3 regions of the Janthinobacterium kumbetense genome follow, and region 1 is predicted to be linked to each of the others. Evidence: predicted binding sites of a transcription regulator. Region 1 holds the regulator's gene; each other region holds the start of a gene.
What was found. Region 1 encodes FNR, which switches genes on or off when oxygen is low (the NO sensors DNR and NnrR bind a similar motif). Its sites were predicted from a motif close to TTGATNNNNATCAA; they were not measured.
Positions count from the first base shown of each region.

Region 2: a site for FNR is predicted at 4,259-4,272, ahead of NCG91_RS04930 (XrtA system polysaccharide chain length determinant). Genes of this name have one in related genera too.
Region 3: a site for FNR is predicted at 2,820-2,833, ahead of NCG91_RS06135 (PHA/PHB synthase family protein). Genes of this name have one in related genera too.

Region 1 covers NZ_JAMQGR010000002.1:719,613-727,161, reverse strand. The annotation lists gene ccoN (cytochrome-c oxidase, cbb3-type subunit I) at 1-272, shown strand, start outside; gene ccoO (cytochrome-c oxidase, cbb3-type subunit II) at 288-902, shown strand; gene NCG91_RS10680 (cbb3-type cytochrome oxidase subunit 3) at 904-1,107, shown strand; gene ccoP (cytochrome-c oxidase, cbb3-type subunit III) at 1,100-2,020, shown strand; gene ccoG (cytochrome c oxidase accessory protein CcoG) at 2,023-3,405, shown strand; gene NCG91_RS10665 (FixH family protein) at 3,508-4,032, shown strand; gene fnr (fumarate/nitrate reduction transcriptional regulator Fnr) at 4,036-4,794, opposite strand; gene NCG91_RS10655 (response regulator) at 5,044-7,549, shown strand, end outside.
Region 2 covers NZ_JAMQGR010000001.1:1,087,557-1,095,105, forward strand. The annotation lists gene NCG91_RS04910 (hypothetical protein) at 1-1,823, shown strand, start outside; gene NCG91_RS04915 (S1 family peptidase) at 1,820-2,584, shown strand; gene NCG91_RS04920 (N-acyl amino acid synthase FeeM domain-containing protein) at 2,589-3,335, opposite strand; gene NCG91_RS04925 (XrtA/PEP-CTERM system exopolysaccharide export protein) at 3,536-4,159, opposite strand; gene NCG91_RS04930 (XrtA system polysaccharide chain length determinant) at 4,403-5,932, shown strand; gene NCG91_RS04935 (XrtA-associated tyrosine autokinase) at 5,949-6,791, shown strand; gene NCG91_RS04940 (TIGR03016 family PEP-CTERM system-associated outer membrane protein) at 6,775-7,549, shown strand, end outside.
Region 3 covers NZ_JAMQGR010000001.1:1,379,650-1,387,198, forward strand. The annotation lists gene NCG91_RS06115 (MFS transporter) at 1-1,180, opposite strand, end outside; gene gcvA (transcriptional regulator GcvA) at 1,304-2,206, shown strand; gene NCG91_RS06125 (hypothetical protein) at 2,203-2,391, opposite strand; gene NCG91_RS06130 (hypothetical protein) at 2,390-2,554, shown strand; gene NCG91_RS06135 (PHA/PHB synthase family protein) at 2,886-4,691, shown strand; gene NCG91_RS06140 (universal stress protein) at 4,715-5,560, shown strand; gene NCG91_RS06145 (alpha/beta hydrolase) at 5,662-6,720, shown strand; gene NCG91_RS06150 (alpha/beta hydrolase) at 6,800-7,498, shown strand; gene NCG91_RS06155 (magnesium and cobalt transport protein CorA) at 7,508-7,549, opposite strand, start outside.

The DNA.
Region 1 (7,549 bases):
CCACCATCGGCATCGTGCTGTACATCGCCGCAATGTGGATCGCCGGCGTGATGCAGGGCCTGATGTGGCGCGCGGTCAATCCGGACGGCACCCTGACCTACACCTTTGTCGAGAGCGTGAAAGCGACGTATCCGTACTACGTGGTGCGCGTGGCCGGTGGCCTGCTGTACCTGTCGGGTATGTGCATCATGGGCTACAACACCTGGATGACTCTGCGCGGCAGCAAACTCCCCGTCGCCCGCATTCCGGAACTGAACGCGGCGCACGCCTGATAGGAGCGAAAGCAAATGAAATTTTCACATGCATGGATTGAAAGAAACCCCTGGCTGCTGATCGCCCTGGTCACGGTGGTGATCAGCATCGGCGGCGCCGTCGAGATCGTTCCCCTGTTCTTCCAGAAGAGCACGACGGAACCCGTCGCCGGCCTGAAACCGTACTCGCCGCTGCGCCTGGCAGGCCGCGACATTTACGTGCGCGAAGGCTGCTACAACTGCCACTCGCAGATGGTGCGTCCGCTGCGCGCGGAAACGGAACGCTATGGCCACTATTCGGTCGCCGGCGAATTCGTCTACGACCGTCCGTTCCAGTGGGGTTCCAAACGCACGGGGCCCGACCTGGCCCGCGTGGGCGCGCGCTACAGCGACGAATGGCACCGCACGCACTTGAACAACCCGCGCGACGTGGTGCCCGAGTCGAACATGCCGTCCTACCCCTGGCTGGCGAAGACCAAGCTGGTGCCTGACGACATCATGCCGAAGATGCGCGCCCTGAAACGCCTGGGCCAGCCGTACAGCGATGCAGAGATCGCCGCCGGCCCCGCGCAGCTGCAGGACAAGACGGAAGAAGACGCCCTGGTCGCCTATCTGCAAGGCCTCGGTACATTAATCAAAACAAGGAATTAGCATGGCAATCGAAAACCTGTTTGACAGCGCCAGCAGCGTCATGACGGTGGTTTCCTTTACGACGTTCGTGGGCATCCTGTGGTGGACGTTCAGCCGCAGCAACAGCGACTTCGACGCGGCGGCACGTCTGCCGTTCGCCGACGACGCGCTCGACTATCCGGCCGAGGCCGAGACGACCCTGGCGAAGGAGCATAACCATGGCTGACTTTACCAACGGCTTCTGGAATATCTATGTGATCGTGCTGTCCCTGCTGGGCATCATCGGCTGCGGCGTGCTGCTGTACTCGCAGTCGAAAGTGAAAGTGCCGGCCGGCGCCCCCGCCGACGGCACCACGGGCCACGTCTGGGACGAGGACTTGAAGGAACTCAATACGCCGATGCCGCGCTGGTGGATGTGGTTGTTCTACATCACCATCGTCTTCTCGCTGGCGTACCTGTTCCTGTATCCGGGCCTGGGCAACTATGCCGGCAGCCTGGGCTGGAAATCGACGGGCCAGTACGAGGAAGAGCTGAAGAAGGCGGAAGCCGACTACGGTCCCTTGTTCAACAAGTACCTGAGCCAGGACTTGAAGACGGTGGCCGCCGATCCGCAGGCGCAAGCCATCGGCCAGCGCCTGTTCCTGACCTACTGCGCGCAATGCCACGGTTCGGATGCGCGCGGCAACAAGGGCTTCCCCAACCTGACCGACAAGGACTGGCTGTATGGCGGCGAACCCGACATCATCAAGACCACCATCATGCACGGCCGCAATGGGCAAATGCCACCGATGGGCGCCGCCCTAGGGTCCGAAAAGGATGTCGAGAACGTGGCCCATTATGTGCTGAGCCTGTCCGGCTCGACCTCGGATCCCGTCAAGTCGGTGCTGGGCAAGGCCAAGTTCGGCGCCTGCATGGCCTGTCATGGCGCCGATGCCAAGGGTAACCAGATGCTGGGCGCGCCAAACCTGACGGACAAGACCTGGCTGTACGGCGGCAGCGCCGACACCATCATGGAAACCGTACGCAAGGGACGCAGCAACACCATGCCGGCCTTCAGCGATTTCCTCGGCGAATCCAAGGTACACGTGCTGTCGGCGTATGTCTGGAGCCTGTCGAATCCGCAGGCACCCGCAAAGTAAAAATGGAACCTCAAGTCATCAAGATGTATGCGGCCCGCGAGCAAATCTACCCTCGCGAGGCCAAAGGACGCTACGCTACCTGGCGATGGGTATGCGTATGGCTTACCCAGCTCGCGTTCTACGGCTTGCCGTGGTTGACCTGGAATGGCAGGCAAGCCCTGCTGTTCGATTTGACCACGCGCAAGTTCTACATTTTCGGCGTCGTGCTGTGGCCCCAGGATTTCATCTATCTGGCGGCCCTGCTGATCATCTGTGCGTATTTGTTGTTCCTCGTCACGGCCATTGCCGGGCGGGTGTGGTGCGGGTTCTCTTGCCCGCAAACGGTATACACGGAAATTTTCCTGTGGGTCGAACGCCGCATCGAGGGTACGCGCAGCGCGCGCATGGCCCTCGACAAGCAGGGCCCCTCCGTGCGCAAGGCGTTCAAGAAGACGGCTAAGCACCTGGTATGGGGCGCCATCGCCCTGTGGACGGGCTTTACCTTTGTCGGCTACTTCACGCCGATCAAGGAACTGGCGCAGTCGGTGACCACGCTGAACTTCGGTCCCTGGGAATGGTTCTGGGTCTTGTTCTACAGTCTGGCAACCTACGGCAACGCGGGCTGGCTGCGCGAGCAGGTGTGCAAATACATGTGCCCCTACGCGCGCTTCCAGAGCGCCATGTTCGACCAGGACACCCTGATCATCACCTACGATGCCAAGCGCGGTGAACCACGTGGCGCCATGAGCAAGAAGGCCGGCAACAACGACAAGCTGGGCGATTGCATCGACTGTACCCTGTGCGTGCAGGTGTGTCCGACCGGCATCGATATCCGTAACGGCCTGCAGTATGAATGCATCGGTTGCGCCGCTTGCGTCGATGCCTGCAACAGCGTGATGGACAAGGTCGACCGGCCACGGGGACTGGTACGCTACAGTACCGACCATGCGATGGAAAACAACTTCAATTCGAAGCAGATACGCCAGCGCGCCATGCGCCCGCGCGTCTTGATCTACACTTCCATCCTGGCCCTGATCATCATCGCCGTGTGTACTTCGCTGGCCCTGCGCACGCCCCTAAAAATGGACGTGATCCGCGACCGCGGTTCCATGGGACGCGAAGTGGAAGACGGCATGATCGAAAACGTCTACCGCCTGCAGATCATGAACACGTCGGAGCAAAGCCAGCATTTCAAAATCAGCGCTTCCGGCTTGCCGGGCCTGACCTTGCTGACGCGCGAAGAAGTGACCTTGCAGCCGACGGAAACGCTGGGTTGGCCGATCCGCCTGCGCGTGCCGCACGGCGTGGGAGAGAAGGGCTCGAACAAGATTGCGATCGAATTGCAATCGCTGGACGACCCATCGCTGCATGTGCGTGAAAGCGCGGTATTCATCGTGCCACGTTAACAAGGAAAGGCGGACGGGGACCGGGTGCCCTCGCCGCCGCCACGAAGTTGCAGGAAGGCCGGTCCCCGCACGGGGATTGGCCGTTTACACAGGAGAAATACCATGTCCGACAGTCTGAAACTGCAAGCACCCGTTGCACCGTGGTACAAGCATCGCTGGCCATGGCTGCTGATGATCGGCCCCGGCCTGTCCGTGGTCGTCGGCAGCTTCATGGGCTATATCGCGTTTACGCAGCCCGATGCGCTGGTGGTGGGCGATTATTACAAGCAGGGCAAGGCGATCAACCAGGATTTGAAGCGCGACACGATCGCCAGCGACCTGGCGATGGATACGCGCCTGTCGTATGACGTGGCGCAAGCACGCCTGACCGGTTCCGTGCACAGCTTCGGCAAGGCCTATCAGGCGCCTTTGCAGCTGCACCTGGCGCATGCGACCCTGCCGGAAAAGGATATCAAGGTGCTGGTGCAGCCCGACGCAGCCGGCAATTTTTCCGTGGCGCTGCCGATGCTCGAGCGCAGCCGCTGGCAAGTGCTGGTGGAAAACGACAAACGCGAGTGGCGCCTGTCCGGCATCTGGACCTGGCCCCTGCAGCGCAGCATCGCGCTGCATGCGGACGAGGAACTGTAAGTCTTACTTGCAGACGTCCGTGCCGGCCGTAATGGCTTTTAACTTGGCCGGCTGCAGGATTTCAATTTCCCGGTTCGAGACGCGCAGCCAGCCTTCCTTCTTGAACTTCGACAGCAGGCGGCTGACGCTCTCGATGGTCAGGCCCAGGTAGTTGCCGATTTCCTCGCGCGACATGCGCAGCTGGAAATTGCTGCCCGAATAGCCGCGCGCTTCATAGCGCGACGCCAGGTTGACGATGAAGGCGGCAAAGCGCTGCGTCGCCTGCATATTGCCCAGCAACAGCATGACGCTTTGCTCGCGCGTGATTTCCTGGCTCATCATGCGGTGGAAATGGCGCAGCAGGGTCGGCATATTGCCCAGCAATTGTTCCAGGCTGGAAAACGGGATTTCACACACTTCGCTGTCTTCCAGCGCCACCGCATTACAGTGGTGGCGGTCGGCGCTGATGGCGTCCATGCCCAGCAGTTCGCCCGCCATCTGGAAGCCCGTCACCTGCTCTTCGCCGCCCGGATTGATCTGGTACGTCTTGAAATGCCCCAGGCGGATCGCATACAGGTTCTGGAACGAGTCGCCGATGCGGAACAGCGAGGCGCCGCGCACAATCTTGCGGCGGCGGCCGATGATCTGATCCAGCCTGTCCATGTCGCCCACATCGAGGCCCATCGGCAGGCACAATTGATGCATGCTGCAGGTCGAGCATCGCGCACGCAACGCCTCCACGTTCACGGTGGGCAAGGTTGGAGTGAGTAGCGCTTCAGTCATGTCGGTACCTTTTAGAAAATGCAACAACAAGTTTACTGCATACAGCCGCATACAGGGTTGCCGTATGCCAATTTCACCGTAAATTCGGCGAATAAACGACGTCCAGCCTTTAATTATATGGCAACATCGTCAAAAGCCCGTACGGGGCGGGCAATTTGCGCGGCGGCGCTTGCCAAGCTGGGGCATTGATAGGAAAATTCCTGACAGCATTATCTGCCGCCTGTGCCGCCCGGTACTGAAAAGGAAATCATGAAGCCTCTCGGCATTAAAGCAAAAGTCGCGCTGGCCACCAGCCTGACCTCGATCGCCATGATCGCGCTGGTCACCATGATCCAGGTGCAGCACATGCGCGACGACTTCACCCGAGTACTGCTGAGCCAGCAATCGTCCCTGATCACCCGCACCGCCGCCGAACTCGACGACAAGCTGGGCATGCTGCTGCAGATCGTCACCCTGACGGCCCGACAGCAGCCGCCGGAATTGATCGCCCGGCCCGCCCAATTGCGCGAATACTATTCGCGCCGCTCGATGCTGGTGCTGTTCGATGACGTGCTGGTGCTCGACGCGCATGGCGCCGTCGTGGCCGACATGCCGGAAGTGGCGGGGCGCGCCGGCATCAACGTCGCCGAGCGCGAGTATTTCCAGACCGTCCTGCGCACGCGCCAGCCCATGATCACCGAACCGATGCTGGGCAAGTCGAGCGGCATGCCCATCGTGCAGATGGTGGCGCCCGTGCTGGCCGCCGATGGCCAGGTGGCCGGCGTGGTGATCGGCGTGCTGCGCCTGTACAAGGACAACCTGCTGGGCCGCCTGCGCTCGGAAAAGATCGGCAAGAACGGCTATTACTTCATCCTCACGCGCGGCGCCGTGCCGCGCTACGTGCTGCACCCCGATACCAGCCGCTTGCTGCAACCGCGCAAGCCGAACGCCAACCTGACGACGACCCAGCTGCTGAAGGAAGATGGCGAAGGCAGCATGGTCAGCACCAACAGCCGCGGCATCACGGCCGTCAACAGCTTCAAGCGCCTGAAATCCGTGAACTGGCTGCTGGCCGCCTCGCTCCCCGTCGAGGATGCCTTCGAACCGTTCGATGGCGTGCTGTACCGATTGGTGCTGTGGAGCATCCTCGCCTCGCTGCTGGCCGCCTTTGTGCTGGGCTGGGTCACCGTGCGCCTGCTGTCGCCGCTGGTGCGCCTGCGCGACACCCTGCAAGCCCTGCGCACCAGCGGCAGCCGCTTCACGCCCGTGCCGGTGCAGCAGCGCGACGAGATCGGCGAACTGACGGAAGCGTTCAACGGCCTGATGAGCGAACGCGACCGCCTGCAGCAGGAGCTCGAATCGCGCGCGGCGGAGCTGGAACAGGAACGCGACCGGGCCGAGGCGGCCAACCGCGCGAAGAGCGATTTCGTGGCCAACATGAGCCATGAAATCCGCACGCCCCTCAATGCCGTGCTGGGCATGGTGTATTTGCTGGGCAATACCAGGCTCGACACGGAACAACGCAAGTATCTGACCATGGTCAGAGTAGCGGGCCAGTCGCTGCTGGGCATCCTCAACGACGTGCTCGACTATTCGAAGATCGAGGCGCGGCGCATGGAATTGTCGCCCGTCGAATTCGACCTCGATGAAGTCATGAATACCCTGGCCACGACGATGACGATGAATGCGGGCGAAAAGGAGCTGGAACTGGCCATCGCCGTCGAGCCCGACGTGCCGCGGCGCCTCGTGGGCGACGCCCAGCGCCTGCAGCAAATCCTCGTCAACCTGGCCGGCAACGCCATCAAGTTCACGGAGAGCGGCGAAGTGGTGGTGGCCGTCAGCCTGGCCGAGAGCGAGAGCGGCCGCGCCTGGCTGCGCTTCGAAGTGCGCGACACGGGCATCGGCATGACGGAACTGCAGCAACAGCAGCTGTTTGCCGCGTTTTCCCAGGGCGACCAGAGCATCACGCGGCGCTTCGGCGGCACGGGCCTGGGCTTGGCCATCAGCAAGCAGCTGATCCACATGATGGGCGGCGACATCGCCGTCGCCAGCAGCGAAGGCAAGGGCAGCCGCTTCTGGTTCAGCGTGCCCTTCGAGATGCTGGCGCAGCCGGCAGAAACGCGGCGCACGCCGGCGCTGGGCCAGCTGCGCCTGCTGGTGGCCGACGACAACCGCACCACGCGCGAACTGATCGTCAAGCTGATCGAGGCGTGGGGCTGGCTGGCCGACGAAGTGGACTCCGGTTTTGCCGCCATCGAACTGTACCGCGAACGCCTGGCGCAGCAGCAACCGTACGACGTGGTGCTGGCCGACTGGCACATGCCCGTCATGGATGGCCTGGCCACGGCCAAGGCCATCCGCCAGGCGGCCAGCGGCCAGCGCCAGCCCATCGTGGTGATGGTCAACGCCTTCGCCCGCAACCACCTGGAAGAAATCTCCAGCGCGGCCGAGGCCGACGTCGTGCTGATGAAGCCGATCACGGGATCGAGCCTGTTCGACGCCCTGCACCAGGCGCTGATCGCCAAGGACGACGGCGGCGAGCAACGCATGCTGCACCAGCCGCTGGGCACGGAACTGGCCGGCGTGCATTTCCTGCTGGTGGAAGACAATCATTTGAACCAGGCCGTGGCGCGCGGCATCCTCGAACACATGGGCGCCACCCTGGACGTGGTGGGCGACGGCTTGCAAGCCGTGGAACGGCTGCGCACGGAAGCGCTGCGCTACGACATCGTGCTGATGGACATGCAGATGCCCGTCATGGACGGCTTCAGCGCCA
Region 2 (7,549 bases), on a different contig from region 1:
CGTTTTCCGCCATGCACACGGGCGGCGCCGCGCTGGACGGCTACCTGGCCCTGGGCTTGCCCTTTGCTGGCCTGTGGCTGGCGCGCGCGCGCAGCCGCTGGCAGGCGGCGCTCGCCTTGCTGCTGCTGGCCCTGGCCCTGCACGCGGCGTTCACCACCTTTTCACGGGGCTTGTACGCGGCCCTGGCGGCGGCCATGCTGCTGGCCTTGTGGCAAGCCCTGCGGACGGCGCCCGGCGCAGGGCGACCACCGCAAGGCCGGCCGCCCGTGCGGAGCATCTTGCTCAAGCTGCTGCTGGCCGGCCTGGGCACCGCCCTGCTGCTGTACATGTTCAGCCTGGCCGGCTACCGGGGCTTGCTGGCCGCCGCCGTCCTGCTCGCCGCCAGCTTCGTGCTGGCCGCGCGGCCCCTGCCGTGGCGCCTGGCGCCGGCCAGCCTGCTGTGCGCGCTGTGCCTGCAGGGTCTGCTGGCCGCCTGGTGGCCGGAGCCGGCCGGCCAGCCAACGGCCGGCTGGCTGAAAGGCCCGTATTTCCTGTTCCTGCTGGCCGCCATGCTGCTGACGGGCACGCTGTGGCCGGGCGGCGCCGGCGGCAAGGGTCCAGCCAGGCTGGGTCTGGCGATGATGGCGTGGACCATGCTGGCATGCAATCTCGCCTGGATAGGCTGGCACTGGGCCGGTCCGCCAGCCCTGCTGCCGGCCGGCCTGGTGGTGCTGCTGGCCATGCTGATGCTGTGCAACGGGCGCTTGCACCCGCCGCTGTGGCGGCTGGACCGGGCCAGCCTGAGCATCGCGGGCGCGGCCGGCATCCTGCTGTTGCTGGCCATCCCCGTGTCGGCCAGCTATTACGCCACCGAACGTTTCGCCACCACGGCCTTCGACATGCAGGGCCGCTTGCGCCACTGGCGGCAAGTGCTGGCCATGCAGCCGCCCGACTGGGGCAACCGCCTGTTCGGCATGGGCAGCGGCAGCTTTCCCGCCACCTATTATTGGCACAATCCGGGGCGCGAGGTGCCGGCCAGCATCGCGTATGCAGAGGACAGGGACGCGCCCGGCAATTATTATGTGCGCCTGGCCAGTCCCGGCTACAGCGCCGGCTATGGCGAACTGCTGCGGCTGCTGCAACGCCTGCGCGTGCAGCCGGCCACGCGCTACACCCTGGCGCTCGACGTGCGCAGAAGCGGCCCCATGCCCGTGCTGCAGGTGCGCCTGTGCCAGCGGCAATTGCTGTATGCACAAAATTGCGTGGAAATCCCCCTGCGCCTGCGCCCGCCCCCGCCCGGCAATCCACCAGCGGCCTGGCAACACTATGACGTGCCGTTCGACAGCGCCTGGCTGGGCACGGGCGCCTGGCTGCTGCGCCCGCCCGTGCAGCTGGAACTGGCGGTCAGCGGCACGGCCGCCTCGTCCGTGCTCGACGTCGACAACCTGAGCTTGCGCGCGCCCGGCGGCGAGGAACTGATCGCCAACGGCCGTTTTACGCAGGCCAACAATTGCTGGTTTTTCAGCAGCGACCACCATCACTTGCCCTGGCATATCAAGAGCATGGCGCTGCACCTGCTGGTGGAAACGGGCTGGTGCGGCGCACTGACCATGCTGGCCCTGCTGGCCGTGGCCGGCCTGCGCCTGCTGCGCCGCGCCGCGCGGGGCGAGCCGGGCGCGCTGGCCTGCGCCGCCGCCCTACTGGGTTTTCTCGTCGTCGGCCTGTTCGACAGCCTGCTCGACGTGCCGCGCCTCGCCCTGCTGTGCCATCTGATGCTGCTGTGCGCGCTGCTGCAGCCCGCGCCTTCCCCGCCACCTCCCCACCTAGAAAGCGCGCCGCCATGACAACCCTGTTTTCCGCCCTCCTATTCTGCCTGGCCCTGGCCAGCGCGCCGTGCCGCGCCGATGCGCCGCTGGCGCAAACCATCGCGCGCATCAAACCGTCCATCGTCGGCGTGGGCAGCCTGCAAAAGACGCGCACGCCGCCGATGAATTTCATCGGCACGGGTTTCGTGACGGGCGACGGCTTGAGCGTGCTGACCTGCGCCCACGTGATCCAGAAACTGCTCGACGCCAATCCGAACGAAGTCATCGGCATCCTCACGGGCCAGGGCGAGGCGGCGCAATTTCGCCCCGCCAGGGTCCAGGCGCTGGACACGGAACATGACCTGGCCTTGCTGCGCCTGGCGGGCGCGCCCCTGCCCGCCCTGGCGCTGGGCGACGCGGCCACGGTGCGCGAAGGCCAGGCCATGGCGTTTACGGGGTTTCCGCTGGGCACCTTGCTCGGGCTGCACCACGTGACGCACCGGGCCACCGTGTCATCGCTGACGCCGGTGGTCATGCCCAGCGAAAACGCGCAGCGCCTCGACATCCGGCGCCTGGCGCAGCTGCAAAAGGCGCCGTACACCGTGTTCCAGCTGGACGCGACGGCGTATCCGGGCAGCAGCGGCAGCCCCCTGTTCGATCCCGAGACCGGTCTCGTCTACGGCATCGTCAACATGGTGTACGTCAAGGGCCTCAAGGAAGCGGCCATCAGCGCCCCGAGCGGCATCACCTACGCGATTCCGGGCAGCTACATGCAGACGCTCTTGCTGAAAAACAAATGAGTAATCAATTGCGCCCCTGCCTCAGCCGGTCAGTAATGCCAGGCTCATCCCATGTCGGAAAAAAAAAGGGGTAAAACGACCGTTCACCCCCATGCTGTTCCATCAGGCCACCGTACTTACGGATCTGGGCCCCCATGTAATCGAGGTCCAGCCGTAGCAGCACGGCCGGCGCCCCCACGCGCGTGCACTCGCGCTCGCCGCCGAAGTCCTGGAATCCCAGCATGCGCTTGTAGAACACCACGTGGCGCGGGTTGACTTCGATCACGTAATCCGTAAAGCCGTGAATATTGTGGGCATAGATATAAGAGATATGAATCAGCGCCGCGAACACGCGCTTGCTCACCCCCTTGTCGATGGCCAGGCGCGACGGTTCGCACAGGCGCCGGCCTTCCTCGCGCAGGATGTCGAGCTTGTCGCGGAAGTTTTCATCGGCCGGCAAGCCGGTCTCGTCATTGTCGAGGCACAGGGTCATGGTGCCGACGGTGGTGCCGGCCGTTTCCGCAAACAGCGTGATTTTATTCAGGGCATGCGCGATGCCGGGATCGACGGCATAACCGCGCCAGCCGTACATCTTGCGGATCAGCAAACTGGCCGCCTCGCGCCGGCCGCGCGAATTGGCCATGCGGATATGAAAGCGCTGCAGGTCGAGCTCATGCTCCATGGCAGGGTCGATCTGCCCCTCGCCCACCACCAGGTCATTGAAAGTACCGGGCGTGTCGAAGGAAATAATGGGTTCATCTTCAAAGCTCATCTTGTCCTCACGTTCATCGGCCGCCGTCGAGACGGACTGAAGCCAATGCCTTGTGACAAGAGAAAAACTGGAGAAGTTCCCGCGCCTGGCAAAAAAAACAGAAGAAATATGCTATTTAATAGCAAAATTGCATGCTGAAATTTGCCTGCAAGTACAAAATGACAAATATATGTGCTGTTTTGATATTGCCGAGTCCGCTATTAAAAGAAGCTCTCCGGTATCAGCAGCACGTCGCCAGGGCGCATCATGACGTTGGCGGAAATATCGCCACGCTTCAAGAGGTCGTCGAGGCGCACGCCCAGCTGCTGCTGGTTGCCTTCGCGCATGCGGATGATGCTGGCCTTGTTGCCGGCCGCAAAATCGGTGATGCCGCCCACGGCGATGAGCACGTCCATCAGCGACATGCCCAGCCGGTACGGCAGCGCCTGCGGCTTGGCCGCTTCGCCGATGACGCGGATCTGCTCGCCATACGGGCCCGAGAAATTGGTGACGATGACCGTCACCACGGGCTGCTGGATGAACTTGCCCAACGCTTGCTCGATGTCGCGCGCCAGCTGGGTCGACGTCTTGCCGCTGGCGGGCAAATCCTCGACCAGCGGCGTGGTGATCTTGCCGTCCGGCCGCACGGCCACCGTCAGCGACACTTCCGGATTGCGCCAGACGATGATGTTGACGGAGTCTCCCGGTCCGATCAGGTAGTCGTGCATGGGCGCGCTGTCGTCGGAGGGCGCCAGCGGATGGGACGTGCGGCAGGCGCCCAGCAAGCCGGCGGCCAAGCCCAGGCCCAGCGTGTTGCAGACAAATGCACGGCGAAACGGATTCATGCGGAGCCTCTTCGAGTCGATGGCGCGTCCATGGCCGGCCGCGCAGAACCAGCCTGGGCCGCGAACTTCCTATGATTATTAAAACCCGGCAAGTCAACCTTGAGGCGTATCAAGAAGCAATCATCTTGGGAAATTTTGCCTCCCAGCCGCCCTATACTTTGCTTACTCAACAGGCAAGCATTTCTTGCAAGACGCCGTCGCCAGCCCATCGACCGTGCAGCACCGTCACCTGAAGGAAGCGACATGGAAGAATTGATACAGCAATTGCTTTCCAGCCTGAAAGGCATCTGGAAGTACCGCTGGCATGCGGTGCTGGTGGCGTGGCTGGTGGCCATCGTCGGCTTCATCAAGGTGATCACCCTGCCCGACGACTTCCAGACGTCGGCGCGCGTGTTTGTCGATACGCAAACCATCCTCAAGCCGCTGATGGCCGGCATGACCAGCGTGCCGAACACGGAACAGCAGGTGGCCATCATGAGCCGCACCCTGCTCAGCCGCCCGAACGTGGAGCGCGTCATGCGCATGGTCGACCTCGACCTCGATTCGAAGACCGTGCGCGAACACGAGGCCCAGCTCGACGACCTGATGAGCCGCATCAAGATCACCGGCACCAACGCGTATGACATCTACACGATCAGCTACAGCGGGCGCGACCCGAAGCTGGTGCGTGACGTGGTGCAAAGCCTGCTCACCATCTTTGTCGAAGGCAGTTTCCAGGGAAAAAAAGGCGATTCGCAAAAGGCGGTGCAATTCATCGACGAGCAGATCAAGAATTACGAAGACAAGCTGAGCGCGGCGGAAAACCTCGTGAAGGAATTCAAGATCCGCAACAACCTGCTGCTGCCGCGCCAGGGCATCGACTATGGCAGCCAGCTGCTGATGTCGTCCGATAGCCTGAACAATGCCAAACTGGAACTGGTCGAGGCGGAGCAGGCCCGCAAGGCCATCCAGAGCCAGATCGAAGGCGACGAGCCCGTGCTCGACCTGGAACCGAACGCATCGGCCATCGCGAATCCCGAACTCGACGAGCGCATCGCCACGCTCAACAAGAACCTCGACAGCCTGCGCATGCAATTTACGGAACTGCACCCCGACATCATTTCCTCGAAGCGCCTCATTGCCCAGCTGGAAGAACGCAAGATCGAGGAAAGCAAGCTGAAGACGGCGGCCGGCGACCCGGGCAAGAACTACAGCCCCATGCTGCAGCAGCTGAAGGTGGCGCTGACGGATGCAGACGCCAAGGTGGCCGCCATCCGCGCCCGCGTGCAGGAATACAACGCGCGCAATGAACGCCTGCTGGCGCAGAGCAATGCCGTGCCCGAGGTGGAATCGCAGCTGGCGCAGCTGAACCGCGATTACATCATCAACAAGGAAAACTATGAAAAGCTGATCGGCCGGCGCGAAGCGGCCAAGCTGTCGGGCGAACTCAGTTCCACCACGGAAATGATGGCCTTCAAGATCATCGACCCGCCCACGGTGCAGTATGCGCCCGTCGGCCCGAACCGCCCGCTGCTGTTCAGCGCGGCGCTGGGCGCGGCCCTGGTGGCCGGCATCGCCACGGCCTTGCTCATCAGCCAGGTGCGTCCCACCTTCCTCAGCCCCGCCGAACTGCGCGACGCCACGGGCTTGAACGTGCTGGGCACGGTATCGATGAACTGGACGGCGCTGCAGCAAGTGCGCCGCCGCCGCGCCCGCTACGGCTTTGGCGCCTGCCTGGGCAGCCTGTTCGTGCTGTACGGCGGGGTCATGACGGCCGCGCTGCTGAAATTCTAGATCCCAGGGAGCGACGATGAGCAGCAAGGACAGCGGCAAGCAGGAACCCACCATCCTGGGCGTGGCCGAGGCCGGCGTGCCGTACGGCGCAGCGGGCGCGGCGGGTGCGGATGGCGCGGACGCGGCCCGGTCGCCCCAGTACCGCCCCCTGAACCTGGCCCGGCTGGCGGAGCAAGGCATGCTCACGCAGGAAGGCGGACGCAGCTCGGTGGCCGAGGATTTCCGCATCATCAAGCGCCCGCTGCTGCGCCAGGCGCGCGCCACCGGCGCCGAGGCCATCCGCCACGGCAACCTGATCGTCGTCACCAGCGCCATGCCCGGCGAAGGCAAGACCTACTGCGCTGTCAACCTGGCCATGAGCATCGCCATGGAAATGGATATCACGGTGTTGCTGGTCGATGCCGACGTGGCGCGCCCGTCCGTGCTGAAGGTGCTGGGCCTGCCGCCGGAGCCGGGACTGATGGACGTGCTGCTCGACCCGCAACTGGCCATGGGCGACGTGATCCTGAAAACCAATGTGGCCAACCTGAGCATCCTGCCCGCCGGGCGCAGCAACAAGCATGCGACGGAATTGCTGGCCAGCCGCGCCATGAGCCGCCTGCTGGCGGAAATTGCCAGCCGCTACAGCGACCGCGTCGTCATCTTCGATTCGCCGCCCCTCTTGATCACCAGCGAGGCGCACGCGCTGGTCGGGCAGATGGGACAAGTGGTGATGGTGGTCGAGGCGGAAACGACGACGCAGCACGCCGTCAAGGAAGCGCTGCGGCAGATCGAGTCGTGCGAACACATTCATTTGATCTACAACAAGACCAAATCGTTCCCCGGCAACGACTACTACGGCTATGGCTATTACGACTAGCGGCCGGGTTCCGCTGCCGCTGCTGCCGTTCCTGTCCCTGCTGCTGCCCCTGCCGGCCGGCGCCGTCGACTGGCTGGTGAAACCGTCGCTGCGCCTGCGCGAAAGCTATACGGACAATGCCTTGCGCGCGCCGTCCGGCCAGGCGCAATCGGACTTCATCACGGAAATCGCGCCCGCCATCGCCCTCATCGGCACGGGTCCCCGCCTGCGCGTGCACCTCGATTACAGCTGGCGCAAATACCTGTCGGGGCAGCGCGCCGATACGGATACCCACGAACTGCGCGCCTCGGCCGACGCCGAGCTGGTGCAGGACTGGTTCTTCATCGATGCGGACGCCAGCGTGAGCCGGCGCAACATCTCGCCATTCGGCCCGCAACTGATCGACGGCCTGCCCGACACGGACAATGCCAGCACCGTGCGCACGACGGGCATCAGCCCCTACCTGCGCCACCGTTTCCGCGGCCTGGCCTCGGCCGAGCTGCGCTACACGCGCAACACGGTCGACAGCGGCGGCGACCTGCTCTCCGTGCACAGCGATGAACTGGAGTTGCTGCTCAATGGCGAGCCGCGCGGCAACGGCTGGACCTGGAACGCCAGCCACGACGTGCGCCGCACGCAGGACAGCAAGCTGGCGCCCGTGCGCATGCAGCGCAGCAGCGCGGGCTTGCGCTATCCCATCGACAGCAAGTGGGCGGCCACGGCCAGCGGCGGCATGGAAAAGGAAGGCTATCTGTCGACCAGCGGCAAGGCGCCGGCGG
Region 3 (7,549 bases), on a different contig from region 1:
GGCCATGGTCCGCTTCCGGCACGCCATCGATGCCGGCCACCGTCCAGGCGGGAAACGCCAGGCCATAGCCGATGCCGGCCAGTACGGTGCCTGGCAGGATGGATGCGGCCCACGACGCCAGCGTGGCCAGCGACGCGCCCAGCATGGCCAGGCCGCCGATGAACAGCAGCATGCCGCCGACGATGACGGGCTTGGTGCCGCAGCGGGCGATCAGCGCCGGTCCGGCCCACGCGCTGGCCAGGGTAAAGGCGACGGCCATCGGCAGCAAGCCCAGTCCCGTGCGCGTGGCGGAAAACCCCAGCACTTCCTGCATGGCCAGCGCCACGACGACAAAGGTGGGGCCGAGGGCCGTATTGGCCAGCAGGGAGACGATATTCGCGCCGCCCGTCGAGCGGCGCAGGAAGACGGCCAGCGGCATCAGCGGCGCGGCCACGCGCCCCTCCACCCAGACGAACAGCGCCAGCAAGGCCAGCGCCAGCGCGACCAGGGCAAACGTGAGCGGATGGGCCAGTCCCACATGCTCGCTATTGGCAAAGGCAAACACCAGCGTCGCCGCGCCCGACGCCACCAGCAGCGCGCCCCACACGTCGAGCGAGCCGCCAGCCGCAGCGGCATCGGGCCGGCCCTGGGGCAAGGCAGGCGACAGGGCCAGCACCAGCAAGCCGACGGGCACATTGATCCACAGCACCCAGCGCCAGCCCAGCAAGTCCGTGATAAAGCCGCCCAGTATCAGTCCCGCGACAAAGCCGCTGGCCGCCACGGCCGTCCAGGCGCCGAGCGCCCGGTTGCGCTGCGCCGGCTCGGGAAACACGGCCAGCAGCAGCGAAAACGCGGCCGGCGAAAACATGGCGGCGCCGAAGCCCTGCAGCGCGCGCGTGGCCACCAGCATGGCCGGGCTGTGCGAAAAGCCGCCCAGCAGGGAGGCGGCCGTGAACAGCAACAGCCCCGCGATGAAGACGCGGCGGCGGCCAAACAGGTCGGCCGCGCGCCCGCCCAGCAGCAGGAAGCCGGCGATGGCCACGCCATACGCATTGATCACCCATTGCAGCCCGCCGGGCGTGAAGCCCAGGCTGTGCTGGATTTGCGGCAAGGGGATCATGGTGATGGAAAAATCGAGCAAGGCAACGAATTGCGTGGTGCACAGCAAAAGCAGGCAAAGCTGCCGATGTGAAAGTAACATGGAGATCCTATCGATATAGTTTTACTCGACGTCAAAAGAACGCCGCATTCCCCTATAATGCGTTTTCCTAGAGCGAAACAGAAACGATGTTTTTTCGCGCCTGACTTGAGAAAAACTATATCGATGACCTATCCTTTACCGCTCCAGGCGTTGCGCGCCTTTGTCGAAGTGGGCCAGCGCGGCAGCATCAAGGCGGCCGCCGAAGCGCTGCACGTGACGTCGGGCGCCGTCAGCCAGCAAATCCGCCTGCTGGAAGAGCGGGTCGGCATGCCCCTGTTTACGCGCGAACGCCAGGGCTTGCGCCTGACCGAGGCGGGCGTCAGGGTCCACCCCGCCCTGCTGGGCGCCTTCGCGCAGATCGCCAGCGCCAGCCAGGCGCTGGAAGACATGGGCGCGCGCCAGACGCTCACCGTCAGCACGGTCGCCACCTTTGCCGCCGCGTGGCTGGTGCCGCGCCTGGGCCGCTTCAACCAGCGCCATCCCCATATCGAGGTGCGCGTGGAAGCGACATCCGCGCTGGTCGACCTGCGCCGCGACCGGGTCGACGTGGCCTTGCGCCACGGCCTGGGCGACTATCCGGGCTTGCAGGTGACGCGTTTGATGGCGCCCGTGCTGGTGCCCGTCGCCAGTCCATCCCTGATTGCGGGCCAGCCGCCCATCGCCACGCCGGCCGATTGCCTGCACTACCCGCTGCTGCACGACACGGACCGCGCCGACTGGCCCCTATGGCTGGCCGCGCATGGCGCGCCGGACGGCAGCGAGGATGCGGCACGGGCGCTGCGCGGCTCGGCCTTCGAAGATGATTTTCTGTTGATACGCGCGGCCGAGGCGGGCCAGGGCCTGGCCCTGGTGCCGCAGCTGTATGCGCAGGAAGAAATCGCCGCCGGGCGCCTGGTGCAAGTGCTGGACTTGCCGTGGCCCGCGCGCTTTGCCTACTACCTGGTGACGCGGCCCGACGCAGCCGCGCGCCCCGCCGTGCAGGCATTCATGACATGGATTTGCGAGGAAGCGCAGGCCACGCGCTAGAACACATCGCCCCCGGCCGCACACGACACCACGCCGCACGCGGTGCTGAACAGCACCGGTACGCCGGCGCGTCCCATGGCAATGCAGCTTGCGGCGGGCAGCACGGCCAACAGCAGCGCCAGGTAGGCGAGCACCTGCAGGCGGCTCAGGGCCGGTCGCACAGCGCCCGCGGTATCGCGCGCCATGCCGCGCCTGAACGCCGTATTGCCCCTGCAGGCATCTGCCCTGCCGCTTGTCATCCTGTTCGTAAGCATGTCCCTCTCCTCGATTCCGGTTACCGGCCTGTCCCGCCGGCTTGAACGGCCTGCGCGCCTGCTGCTCAGGCTGCAATGGCATTTTGCTGCATAAATTTACCAAATACAATAAATAAATCCAAAAAGAAACAAATTTTGTTGTTTGCCAGCATGCATCGTGGCGCAAAGAAATCCGCCTTGACAGAGTGTAAAATGGGGCACTGGAGGCTGGCGCCGCCATCGAATCCGGGTATCGGCGCATGAAAAATTCACTTTTAATCATTGCAATCAGTAAATTCGTTGGAATGCATTTCGTTTATGCAACAAACGGACTTGGCCATCCCGGCGGCAGGTTGCCGGCCGCAGGCATCCCGCCAAACTTGATGTAGATCATAATTTTTTGAACAAGCTCTTGCTATCCTGTAAAAAAATGACGGGAGCCCCGGATGAACAAGACGCAGTCGAGCAATGCGGAGCAAAAGTTTGCACATGAGCGCCTGGGCAGCGCCTGGCAAGGCGTGCCGGTTCCCGGCTATCCGGAAAGCGCGCCGGAAGGCGCCACGCTCGACCTGCTGCTGAACGCCTGGCTGGGCAAATTTACGGGAGGCATTTCGCCAGCCGCGCTGGGCAACGCGTATGCCGACTGGCTCAGCCACCTCGCGCTGGCGCCGTCGAAGCAGCAAACGCTGCTGCAGGAAGCGTGGAAGAAGATCGGCCGCTGGCAGCAATATGCCTGGCAATCGGCCCTGACCGGCGGCGCCGCCGAGCCGCCGTGCATCGCGCCGCTGCCGCAGGACCGGCGCTTCGACGACCCGGCCTGGCAACGCTGGCCCTACAATCTCGTCTACCAGGGTTTCCTGCTGCAGCAGCAGTGGTGGCACCGCGCCACCACGGGCGTGCGCGGCGTCTCGCCGCACCACGAGGATGTCGTCACGTTCACCGTGCGCCAGTGGCTCGACATGCTGGCGCCGTCGAACTTCCTGCTGACCAACCCCGTGGTGCAGCAAGCTACCCTCGCGAGCGGCGGCGCCAGCCTGGCGCGCGGCATGGTCCACGCGGCCGACGACTGGCGGCGCGCCGCCATGGGCGCCGGCGCGGCCGGCGAAGCCACGTTCAAGGTGGGCGGAAACGTGGCCGTCACGCCGGGCAAGGTGGTCTACCGCAATGACTTGATCGAATTGATACAGTACGCGCCCGCGACAAAGAGCGTGCATGCCACGCCGCTGCTGTTCGTGCCCGCCTGGATCATGAAGTTCTATATTCTCGACCTGTCGCCGCACAATTCGCTGGTGCGCTACCTGGTGGGCCAGGGCCACACGGTGTTCATGATTTCCTGGAAAAACCCGCAGGAAGAAGACCGCGAACTGTCGCTGGAAGACTACCGCCAGCTGGGCGTGATGGATGCGCTCGACGCCGTTGCCCGCATCACGGGCGCGCCGCAGGTGCACGCGGCCGGCTACTGCCTGGGCGGCACCCTGCTGGCGATCGCCGCCGCGACGATGGCGCGCGACGGCGATGCGCGCCTGGCCAGCCTCACCATGCTGGCCTCGCAGGTGGACTTCAAGGAGCCGGGCGAACTGTCGCTGTTCATCGACGACAGCCAGGTCAGTTTCCTGGAAGCGGCCATGTGGAAGCAGGGTTACCTCGATACGAAGCAGATGGCGGGCGCCTTCCAGTTGCTGCGCTCGAACGATCTGATCTGGTCGCGCCGCTTGAACCACTACCTGCTGGGACAAGATGAACAGGACAGCGACCTGATGGCCTGGAACGGGGACGCCACGCGCATGCCCTGCCGCATGCATTCGGAATACCTGCGCCGCCTGTTCCTGCACAACGACCTGGCCGAAGGCCGCTACCGCACGGCAGGCCGCCACATCGCCCTGCCCGACATCGATGCGCCCATCTTTGCCGTCGGCACCCTGACGGACCACGTGGCGCCGTGGCGCTCCGTCTACAAACTGCAGCTGCTGACCGACACGGACGTCACCTTCCTGCTCACCTCGGGCGGCCACAATGCGGGCGTCGTCTCGCCGCCGGGCCAGCCGCGCCGCAGCTACCAGCTGGCCACGCACCGCCACGACGCGCCCTATGTCGACGCGGACAGCTGGCAGCGCGACGTGCCGCACCATGACGGTTCCTGGTGGCCCGCCTGGCAAGCCTGGCTGGCGCAGCAAGCGGGCGCGCAAGTGGCGCCGCCGGCCATGGGCCCCGACCTGGGCGACGCGCCGGGCAGCTACGTGCTGCAGACCTGACAACTGACAACCGAGGAAACGCCATGCCCTACACCACCCTGCTGGTCCACGTCGACAATTCCCGCCACTGCGCCCAGCGCATCCGCCTGGCCGTGCGCCTGGCCATCGCCGAAGGGGCGCACCTGATCGGTTCGGCCATGAGCGGCATCTCGCGCTATGCATATGGCGGCGGCGTCAACGCGCTGCAGTTTGCGCCGGCGCAGATGCAGGCGCTGCGCACCCAGGCCAGCGAAGCCTTGCACGACTTCGAGCGCATCGCGCGCGAGGAAGGCCTGGGCGCCTACGAAACGCGCTTCGTCGACGACGACGCGCAAGGCGCGCTGCTGCTGCAGGCGCGCTATTGCGACTTGCTGATCCTGGGCCAGACGGATGCGCAGGATACGCCGTCGCGCGTCATCGCCGGCACGGCCGAATACCTGATGCTCCATTGCGGCCGGCCCGTGCTGATGGTGCCGCACGCGCCCTCCGCCGCGCCGGCGGGCGCCGCGCAGCATCCGCTGCTGGCCTGGAACGGCAGCGCCGAAGCGCTGCGCGCCATCACCGATGCGCTGCCGCTGCTGCAAAAGGCGCGGCAAGTCACCCTGGCCGTCGTCAATTCGCACGCCCAGCCGGCCGCGCACGGCGAGCAGCCGGGCGCCGACCTGGCCCTGTACCTGGCGCGCCATGGCGTCAACGTCGAGGTGCTGCAGCACGACACGCCGCCGGGCCAGGACGTGGGAACGGCCCTGCTGGCCATGGCCGCGCAGCGGCGCTGCGACCTGGTCGTGATGGGCTGCTACGGCCACATGCGCCTGCGCGAAGCGCTGCTGGGCGGCGTCACGCGCACGGTGCTGCAGGAGACGACCTTGCCGGTGCTGGTGTCGCACTAGCGCGGCCGGAGGACCTTCAGCCTTCCTTCACCCGCCCCTCATCCGCGCTTCATGCGCGGCGGCGACACTGCTCATGCCCTCACCCACACCAGGAGTACAGCATGAGCAAGACACACGGCGCCCCCGCGCATTTCCACGCCCGCAGACACTTTCTATCGGGGATGACGGCGCTGGCCAGCCTCGCCGCATGCGGCGGCAATTCGCTGCCGCGCGCATCCGGCGTGACGGACCGGCAGATCGGCGTCGCCCCCGGCGTCAGCCTGCACGTGCGCGACTGGCCATCGGCACGGGGCGACAGCGACGACGTGATCGTGCTGCTGGCCGGCCTGGGCGCCAATGCGCATGCGTTCGACAGCCTGGCGCCCGCGCTGGCGCGCCGCCACCGCGTGCTGGCCATCACGCGGCGCGGCTACGGTTCATCGAGCAAGCCAACGCCCGCCAGCGACGCCAGCTACTCTCCCGCCACCCTCGTGGCCGACCTGCTGGCCGTGCTGGACGCACTGAAGGTGCCGCGCATCATCCTGGCCGGGCACTCCATCGCCGGCAACGAGCTGACCCTGTTCGCGGGCAGCCACCCGCGGCGCGTGCGGGGCCTCGCCTACCTGGACACGACCTTCGATTACCTGGCCAGCGGCGGCTATGAAGAACCCGCACCGACGCCCTACGACGAACCGACGCCCGGCCCGGCCGACCTGGCATCGCTGGACGCCTCGATCGCCTATGCCAGGCGCATCAACAAGCAATGGTGGCCCGCGCTGGAAGCGAACTGGCGCGATGCGCTGGAAGTGCTGCCCGACGGTTCGGTGCGGCCGAACACGCCGCCCGCCATCGCCAGGGCCATGGACGTGGCCGCGCACAATTTTTCGCCCGACTACCGCCGCGTGCGCGCGCCGGCGCTGGTCGTCACCGTCGATCCCGGCACCTTGCGCAACCTGTTTCCATGGCTGTTGCAAGCCGATCCCGCCACGCGGGCCGCCGCGCAGGAAGTACTCGACTTTATCCGGCCCCTGCGCCTGGCTGACGGCGAGCGCCTGGCCGCCGCCCTGCCCGGCAGCAGCCACCTGGTGATGCGCAACGGCTTCCACAGCGATTTCTTCATCGAATACGAGAGCACGGTGGTCGACGCCATCGAGGCCATGCGCTGGGAAGGTCTACAATAGGCGTGCAGCCAGCCGCCGCGCAGTGCCGCCTCGCACACGGCGCGGTCTTCTCCGTTTCCCTTGTCCCAAGGAGTTCCGCATGAGCAAGCAAGCCACCATCGTCCTCGTCCACGGTTTCTGGGGCGGCGCCGCCCACTGGAGCCGCGTCATCGTCGAATTGCGGCGCCACGGCCACACGGCCATCCGCGCCGTCGAACTGCCCTTGACGTCGCTGGCCGACGACGCCGAGCGCACGCGCAAGATGGTGGCGCAGGTCGATGGCCCGGTGTTGCTGGTGGGACACTCCTACGGCGGCGCCGTCATCAGCGTGGCCGGCAATGCGCCGAATGTGGCGGGCCTCGTGTACATCGCCGCCTTTGCCCCCGACGCAGGCGAAAGCCCGGGCAGCATCACACAGGAACACCCGCCCCTGGGCGCGGCCAGCCTGGAAGGCGACAGCGACGGCTATCTGTGGGTCAAGCCCGAGCAATACCATGACAGCTTTTGCCAGGACCTCGACGCGGAAGAAGGCGCCGTGCTGGGCGTGGTGCAGAAAGCGCCGCTGGCCAGCACCTTCGGCGACACCGTCAGCGACCCGGCCTGGAAACATAAGCCCAGCTGGTACCAGGTGTCCAGTGCCGACCGCATGATTTCCCCCGTCAACCAGGAGCGCATGGCGGCGCGCCTGCAAGCGCGCAAAGTCATCACCCTGAACGCCAGCCACGCGTCGCTGGCCTCGCGCCCCGTGGAAGTGGCGGCGCTGATCCTGGAGGCGGCGGGCGCGGTGGCCGCAGCGTAAGCTTGCCGGCTACAGCCAGCCTTCGCGCTTCAGGCGGCGGTGCAGCCACCA